2 regions of the Vibrio tasmaniensis genome follow, and region 2 is predicted to be linked to the other one. Evidence: predicted binding sites of a transcription regulator. Region 2 holds the regulator's gene; the other holds the start of a gene.
The links. Region 2 encodes PurR, which represses purine synthesis genes. Its sites were predicted from a motif close to TNANGNAAACGTTTNCNTNA; they were not measured.
Positions count from the first base shown of each region.

Region 1: the regulator PurR is predicted to act here: its motif matches at 3,094-3,113, upstream of purT (formate-dependent phosphoribosylglycinamide formyltransferase).

Region 1 is NZ_AP025510.1:1,445,024-1,449,532, forward strand. Features, by position in the region: gene OCV44_RS06600 (RelA/SpoT domain-containing protein) at 1-745, opposite strand, end outside; gene OCV44_RS06605 (thiopurine S-methyltransferase) at 1,069-1,722, shown strand; gene purT (formate-dependent phosphoribosylglycinamide formyltransferase) at 1,853-3,028, opposite strand; gene cdd (cytidine deaminase) at 3,195-4,082, opposite strand; gene OCV44_RS06620 (LrgB family protein) at 4,368-4,509, opposite strand, start outside.
Region 2 is NZ_AP025510.1:1,185,246-1,189,754, forward strand. Features, by position in the region: gene OCV44_RS05540 (TVP38/TMEM64 family protein) at 1-539, opposite strand, end outside; gene OCV44_RS05545 (TfoX/Sxy family DNA transformation protein) at 694-1,284, opposite strand; cyclic di-GMP riboswitch class I at 1,412-1,497, opposite strand; gene purR (HTH-type transcriptional repressor PurR) at 1,668-2,672, opposite strand; gene torD (molecular chaperone TorD) at 2,991-3,638, opposite strand; gene torR (two-component system response regulator TorR) at 3,926-4,509, shown strand, end outside.

The DNA.
Region 1 (4,509 bases), 260 kb from region 2:
GTTGCCATGCTTGTTGGTAGAGCTCTAAAGATTGGCGTCTTAGGCTATTGATTTGTGCCGCTTCGATATCGTTGATTGGGCGATGTTCTGCAATTGCGTGACGCTCAATGCCTTGGATGATTTCGTAGAGTTCGTGCTCAGGGCCACTTTTCACATCAGCAATCGCTTTTAAGTGAAGTTGAACCTCTGCAATGATGTTGGTCTTTGGCAAACGAACCAACAAGTTAAGGTCACGGTAGCCAGAATCGGCTGGTGATTTAAACTTGTTTTTCAGCTTAACAACGTCTGCTTCACGGCTTAGCGCTTCGTAAACTTCAACCAAGCTTTCTACATCGTTCGCGATGATAGTTGCACGGGCTAAGTCGGTAATTTTTGTCACATCACCATCAAGCTCAAGGGCGATTTTTTCTTCTGCACGAGCTTGAGATTTAACGCCAGCAAATAGCACTTCAGAATTGGTGAGTAGGGCAGTACTTTTACAGATAGTTTCTAGTTCAGCTTGGCCTTGATGCGCCTTGCTGTACAGAATATCGAAGTCGGTGTAAGGCTGAGTCGGGCGTGAGTCGAAGGCTTTGATGCCGTAGAGGCCGCTCAAACTATGACGGAATACATTTGATGAAACTTGGTTTTGCGCAGGAGTGCGCGTTTGATCAGTCGAACTTGTTGAAACAGGTGCTGCTGCGAATGCAGGCGCTCGGCTCAATACCAATAGCATTAGGGCCGTCGTGCGGAGAAATACACTCATTCAAACTCCAAAATACAAGGTTACAAAAACGGGAAGTCAAAAGGGGTAACCAGTAACGCATAAGAGTAAAAACAGTTTAACTAAACTCACTATATATTAAATGGGGCTAGCTAAGACAGAAACCAACTCTAACGTTTAATATTGCTTTAAAATGTGAAGATATAGACAAATAATCCAACCGTTAGTTCCGCAATTATCAGAACTTTGAACTTAGCCAGTTTCTGATTTTATCGAAACCAATGTGGTACTTTAAACCAAGCTAAGGTTGCTCTTACCTCTCTATACTGTACCCTTGCATTATGACTGTTTAACATGAACGAAAGATGAATAATCCTGAATTTTGGCACAATAAATGGGCAGCCAACCAAATTGGTTTCCACCTTGAAGATGTAAATCCACTTCTGATTAAATTTTGGGAAAAGACGGAGCCTAGTTACGAGAAGAGTGTGTTTGTGCCTCTTTGTGGCAAAAGTGAAGACCTGATTTGGCTAGCGACCAAGCATGAAGAGGTTCAAGGTGTCGAATTAAGCCAGATCGCGGTTCGCGCATTTTTTGCAGAGCACCTTTACACCCCGACTGTGACTCAAATCAGTGGTCAGCACGAGTTGTACCAATTCGATGAGCTTAACGTTTACACGGGTGATTATTTCACCGCGCCCATTCGGCCAGTCGACATCATTTATGATCGAGCTTCTTTGGTGGCTTTACCTGCTGAGATACGCGTGCAATATGTAGAGCGTTTGAAGCAACTGTTAAAGCCTGGCGGCAAGATCTTGTTGGTTACATTGGATTACGACCAAAGCGAGATGGCCGGGCCTCCGTTTAGCGTACCTAAGTTAGAAATCGATCAGTTGTTCGCGGGATACAAAATCACATTGTTGAATCAAGATATCGCAGACGATGAACATCCGAAGATTGCTAAGAAAGGTTTGTCTCGATTCAGTGAAGAAGTGTATTTGATTGAGTCTGACGCTTAAGTTCAGTGAGCTTTCAAGCGAAAAGACCGCTCAAATAAAAAAGAAGACACCAACAACAAGACGGGCTCGATAGCCCGTCTTTTTTATTGTTCAAATCTGAAGTTGTGATTGTTCAGAATGAAATCGCTGGTTAGTAAATTACTTTTACTTTAGAAGCACTCTCAATTGCATCTTCAATCGCTGTCTCGGTGCTGTTACGACGAGTAAGCGCCACACCTAAACGACGGCGACCATCGATATCAGGTTTACCAAACAGGCGAACTTGCGTTTGTGGTGCGTCTAGAGCCTCTGTAAGACCTTCAAAACGAATGTTGTTCGAAGTGCCTTGACCTAAGATAACCGCAGATGCACATGGGCCGTATTGCGTGATTGATTTGATTGGCATACCCGTAAACGCGCGTACGTGTAGTGCAAATTCCGATGAATCTTGAGACATCAATGTTACTAAGCCAGTATCGTGTGGGCGAGGGGACACTTCGTTGAAGATAACGTGATCGCCTTTAACAAACAGCTCTACGCCGAAAATACCGTGACCACCTAGTGCGTTAACTACTTGTTCAGCCGTGTATTGAGCAGCTTTAAGTGCGTTGTCTGACATCACTTGTGGCTGCCATGATTCACGGTAATCACCATCTTCTTGACGGTGGCCGATTGGTGCACAGAAATGAACGCCGTCGACTGCGCGAACGGTTAGAAGCGTGATTTCGTAATCAAAATCGATGAAGCCTTCAACGATCACACGACCGGCACCAGTACGACCACCTTCTTGTGCGTAGTCCCAAGACTTCTGAATGTCTTCTTGTGTTTTGATAACACTTTGGCCTTTACCTGAAGAACTCATTACTGGCTTAACAACGCAAGGCATGCCCACGAATTCAATAGCGGCAGCAAAGTCTTCAAAGGTGTCTGCAAAGCGATAAGGAGAAGTGCTCAATTTTAGCTCTTCAGCAGCTAGGCGACGGATACCTTCGCGGTTCATCGTTAGCTTCGTCGCATTTGCAGTGGGAACGACATTTAAGCCTTGTGCTTCTAGCTCTACCAACTTGCTGGTGGCAATAGCTTCAATTTCAGGAACCACATAATCTGGCTTTTCTAGTTCAATGATCGCTTGAAGTGCATCACCGTCTAACATGTCTAAAACATGGCTACGATGCGCAACTTGCATCGCTGGTGCGTCTGCGTAACGGTCACATGCAATAACTTCCAAGCCTAAACGTTGGCACTCGATAGCAACTTCTTTACCGAGTTCACCTGAACCTAATAGAAGCACACGAGTAGCATTTTCACGAGTAGCAGTACCAAACATAGAAATTCCTTCCGATCTTTTGAACGATTGATTGAAAACGGGGTGATCATACTTATTTCAATGATAAAAGCAAACGTTTGCGCGGTTGTTGCGTTAATTACAGGCATAAAAAAAGCAGCTCTGTAAAATGGAGCTGCTTCTTTAAAACTTTGTTAATTATATGTACTTAGATTGCTAAGTAAGTCACTGGTATGTCGGGATTAATCGCTTCCAACGTAGACTGCGTATCCGCTAGGTGACTGATGCTACCTTCGGCAATTTCAACCAAGGCGGCACTTTCAATTTGTTCAAAATCGAAGCTAGCCAGTTTAAGTTGAATCAACGCCACTTGTAGAGGTGGTAGGCTAGGGTTGAACGCTGCGTTTTCTGCGTAAGCACCCGTGAAAATCTCACCTGACGTCAGTTGTAGTGAAACACCACTTAGGTTTTTGGTGTAAGGAGCATGGCTGCGGTTTAGTGCTGCTAGTGCTTCTACAACAATAGGCGTTGTTTCTTCAGTCGTGTGCTGATGATCAAGCTTAGTCATTAGGCCAGTCGTCACACCTAAATCAGCAGGGCCGAACGAGTCTGGCAGGTATTCTTGCAGAGACATTTCATCACGTTGTGGAAGCTGAACTTTAAGCTCTTTCGCAGTGGTCAGTTCGTTCATGAACTGACGACAGTGACCACAGGGGCTGAAATTGATCGTGATATCGGAGATACCTTGTTCGCCTTTCATCCAAGCATGGCTGATTGCAGATTGCTCAGCGTGAACGGTTTGACCAAGTTGAGCACCAGCGATTTCAAGGTTTGCACCAAAATACAGAGTGCCAGACAAACCACGTACGATTGCACCAACATAAAAGTCAGATAACGGCGCGTAAGAATACGCAGCGGCAAAAGGAAGTAGCGCAATACGTAGCTCGTCATCCGCTAAACCACTTGCTTGCAGTAGGCTAGCAAATTGTTCTGGAGACAATGTCGCGTCAAAGTTGTCTGCTAATACGATGTCACTCAAAAGTGCTTTGATTGCTGTTGGAGCACTTTCCAGCGCCAGGGTAATACGACTGTTCATGTTGAATCCTTAATTGACCTTAGGCTTTAAGTTTATGCAATACTCAGGAATTTTCTGTGACAAATATCACTATTATATTGTTGCTGTTACATTGACTTGCATAGTTAGAGTGAGGTCACACTTGAAATCGATTGCAATAGCTATTTTTGCAGTTGATATCGCACTTATCGCCCGTAATAGAGCGTAACTAGTCTGCTATTACTAACTAAATGTGAGAAAAAAGCCCAAGCAGGCACTGAAATCAACAGTATTCTGGTTGGGCTGAATCGTGTGATGAGGTTTTAGTTAAGAATAGAACCAAACCACGAGCGAAAATATACTCGGAGCAATGATTGAGGTAATGACGCCACAAAGCACAAGCGCTAGAGAGCTGAATGCAGCATCTTCCTGATTCTTTTCAGCGCATGTCGCAGTACCTAAAGCGTGA
Region 2 (4,509 bases):
GCATTCAAGAAAACGGCAGTACCCGGCAACATCCCGATTTGACTTGTAATGTAGTAACGACTCACCGACATCGGTGTTAGACCCATCAACAGATTAATAAGGAAGAATGGGAATACGGGAATTAGACGCAGAGAAAACAAGTAAAATGCGCCGTCTTTTTCAACGCCTTTATTGATGGTGGCTAGCTTGTCACCAAACTTGGTTTGGATCCAGTCACGTAACAAGTAACGGCTACTTAAGAAGGCGAGGGTTGCACCAATGGCACTCGCGAAAGACACCAGTAGTAAGCTGTTCCAGAAACCAAACAGCGCAGCCCCTAACAGCGTAACAACGGCAGCGCCAGGAATTGAGAAAGCCGTAATCATGACATACGCGACAAAGTAAATAGCGGCAGCGGCAATGAAATTGCTCTCGATGTAGTCATTTAAAACAGCTTGTTGGGCTTTTGCATTTTCAAGCGTGAGGTACTGGCCAAAATTGACGCCTAACAAGACGATGGTTATGACCAACACAACACCCAATATCATTTTCTTACTCATTGGTACTTCCTCTAAATTTTCAATGCATACCATTAGTTTTTCAATGTATACCATTAGTATAGATAGACAGGCAAAGCATAGGATAACTTTCACCAGATATAAAAAAAGCCGCAAAAATGCGGCTTAGTTATCTAGATAATTTGCACTGACAATGTTAGTTGACGCTATTGATAAGCTCTTCACGACGTTGCTGCGGTATAACAGACCAATGTGTACCATTGATCGCGCCTTCTAGTGCCCACAGCAGTTCAATACTGACAGAAGACGCATGCGATTCTTTGATGGCGTTAAATGCGTTTACAGAGCCAGATTCATATAAACGTTCTACAGAATCAATTCCTGCCTTTTTCAACATCCGCTCAGTGGCGAGTCGAAGATTAGGCAGATCTTTGAGTCGAGTTGGTTTAGCAGAAGATTGTTCAGCTTTCTCTTCTTTAGCAAAACCTAGAGACGTAGTCGCAAGCTGCAAGATTTTTTCTTGGTCTTGCCATAAGCTCTCAGGTAAAGCGAAATATTTAGTAACGACAGGGAAACCACGTTTTTTGTAGACGTAAGGTTGAAACCCTTGTTGTTCGAATTGTTGTGTTGTGCATTTGTCAGCTCGTATATGCAACTGGTCATTCACAACCAGGGCAAACATTGTGTCATCAGCAAAAAGCCCGAATCCACCAAACATTGAGCGTGACTTAATTTTTCCTAGGGGCTCAAATAATTTCATTGAGTCCTTTAGTATCGGTTTATCCATGTTATTTATCTCGGTGTATTTGAACTACGCCACCAAATAAGCAGGTCCGAGAGATTAGCAAAATGTTGCAATTAAATTGTCAATAGGCTGTAAATTACTAAAGTATTAGTAGTTACTGCATTTTGCCATCGGTAACCCCGCTACCATACCAACGAGTGGTTTAGGCCGGAAGCTTTGCGTCCCACTTTTTCAAGTGGTTTGCCCTGTGCGTGACTGGGTTATTAGAATAAAGTTTTTGTTGAATTAGGCTCACACTTCTTATTTCAAAATGTGACGTTGCTTCAATTAATGATCTTTGAATTATGCATGCAAGTGCACTTTGTTTGTTGAGAAAAAAAACGCACCTAAAGGTGCGCTTGATTAAACTAAACTCATTACATCAATTAATTTAACGTTTTAACTGTACTTCGCTCAACAATTTCAGGGTGCATTTCGAAGACGCGTTTTTCGTGGTCTTTGTCTTTTATACGCTCTAGTAGTATTTCGAATGCATTTTTACCAACACGGCGCTTAGGTTGGTGAACCGTCGTTAACGGTGGAGAGAAGTATTCAGCCAATTCTATGTTGTCGTAACCGATCACTGAGATATCTTCAGGAATACGAATTCCTTTTTCTTGCAATCGGCTCATCAAGCCTAATGCCATGGTGTCGTTAAAACAGAATACAGCAGTAGGGCGATCTTCCATCTCGATGATTTGGTCGGCAGCAATTACAGCTGTGTCACACTCAAAGTTGCCTTCAATGATCATATTATCATCACCGGCAATCTTTGCTTCATTGAGTGCGCGTTTGTAACCGGCGATGCGCTCAACACATGCTGCTTTGTCTAAGTGGCCACTTAAACATGCGATCTTGGAGTGACCGCGCTCAATAAGGTATTTGGTTGCTAGGTAGCCACCTTCTTCAGAGTTATCGATGATCTTATCAGCCTGAGAGCTTTCAGGGCCCCAGTCCATGATAACTTTAGGGATGTCTGCGTGACGGTCTAACATCTCTCTTAGTTCTTCAGTTAGGTCAGAACACATAACTAAGATGCCATCTACACGTTTCTCTGCAAGCATGCGAATGTAGTCACGTTGCTTTTCGTAGATACCGCCCGTATTACACAAAATCAAAGTGTAACCTTGACGGTAGCAGTAGCTCTCAACACCATCAATAACTTCAGAGAAGAACAGATTGGTTGATTGAGTCACTAACATACCGATAGTGCGTGTTGTATTGCACTTCAGACTACGAGCAACGGCACTTGGCGCATAGTTAAGTTCGTCTACGGCTTTATTAACTTTTTCTTGAGTCGCTTCAGCAACAAAGCGAGTTTTGTTGATTACGTGAGAAACGGTTGTTGTTGATACGCCGGCTAAGCGTGCGACATCTTTTATAGTGGCCATGTTTTTATCCTAATTAGAAGCTACTTTCCCAAAGTACGGAATGAAGTAGCCGTTAAGCTACCTAACTAAGAGCTTAAATTTGTAGGGCTCTTTGGGTACTAAAGTGCTAAAAAACAAAAAACCGCTATTGAGCGGCTTGTATTAACACCAAAATGCTCTGAACTTTACTAAGTGTAGCATTTCGTGAATGTTTCATATTTTATCGTTTGCGGTCACAATTTTAGACTGACTAGAAATTACTCGCAATAAAATTCACCCAGAAATCCGGGTGAATGGTCACAATTCTATTGAATTTATTTATCGATTCGTCAAAAAAGCTTATTCGCCAGCTAGGTATTGAGTGTCCAGTTTACAGAATGCCAATAGCAGAGATGAGACTGAAGCGTAGAAACCGAATGGGTCAACGTCATGACATTTAACGTTGAACTTTGGTACCCAAGTAAGCAGTTGCTGTTCGATAAATTGTTGTTGAACTGCGAAGGATTTTTCTAGTTCTTCTTCAAGCTCGGTTTCGTTCGAACGAATGATGAGATTACCTAGAAAGTCGAGTTCGATAGCAATGTGATCAGCTGGCTCTTTTAGGTCTTGGTTAACCACTAAGTTGTGTTTAGCCATGATCTCTTCCATATCTTTTGCTGGCTTATCGTTTAAAAGGCCAGTCTTGCCGATATACATAGAAGCGTAAGGAAGTGCGCCATGTTTATCTGTTTTTAAGAACAAGTCACAGAAGTCAGCAGACAATTCTAATTGAGCATCTTCACGTGTTTGTAGACGGTTTAGTGCATCCACTAAGCTATCAATCGCCGGCTTTAGTGTTTCATTTTCGCCTAAGCCTGTAAGGAAAGAACGAATTTCAACAGAGTGGTAGTGATCAAGTTCTTCTTGAGTGAGCTCTTTAGCGAACAAGCGTGATAGCCACCAGTATATTTCTGCTCTTTGCTCGTTGAACGCTTTCGTATCTTTCATTTCTTAGATCCTGATTGAGTCTTGTGGTGTGTGTATACCGAGCATCGTCAAGTGATTTGGGTATAGGTACACCAAGGCTGAATAACAAGGTTATTTGCGAAACGCAAAGTGACTCGTTAGTAGTAATACCTATATTGAATTGCGATGGGCGACAAATAGCAAGGTTTAAGATTGTCTTGTATCAAAAAAAAATCATGTTTCTGGCTTTTATCTTCTGTAGTACTAGAATTGTTACGAGTTATGAATAGAATGGTCAATGAAACTATTAAATAAGAAAAGTGGTGTAGATGAGCTATCACGTATTAGTCGTAGAAGATGATGTGGTAACCCGCAGTAAACTGGTTGGATATTTCCAGAATGAAGGTTACACAGTGAGCGAAGCTGAAAGCGGTGCTCAAATGAGAAAAATGTTAGAAGAAAATAACGTTGACCTCATTATGTTAGACATCAACTTGCCAGGCGAAGATGGATTGATGCTAACTCGCGAATTACGCAGTCAATCAGACATTGGCATAATTTTAGTTACTGGACGCACGGATAGCATTGACAAGATCGTTGGCCTTGAAATGGGCGCTGATGATTACGTTACTAAACCTTTCGAACTTCGCGAGTTGTTGGTTCGAGTTAAAAACCTCTTGTGGCGCATTTCGGCGGCTCGTAAGACAGCAGCGGTTGCGGTAGAAGAAGCAGGAGACGAATCTGTGGTTCGTTTTGGTGAGTGGACGTTTGATATACCTCGCCGTGCATTAAGTAAGAATAACGAGCCGGTGAAATTGACCAAAGCGGAATATGAACTGTTGGTTGCGCTCTCTTCTTACCCTAACCAAGTTTTAAGTCGTGAACGTATCTTGAATATGATCAGCCATCGAGT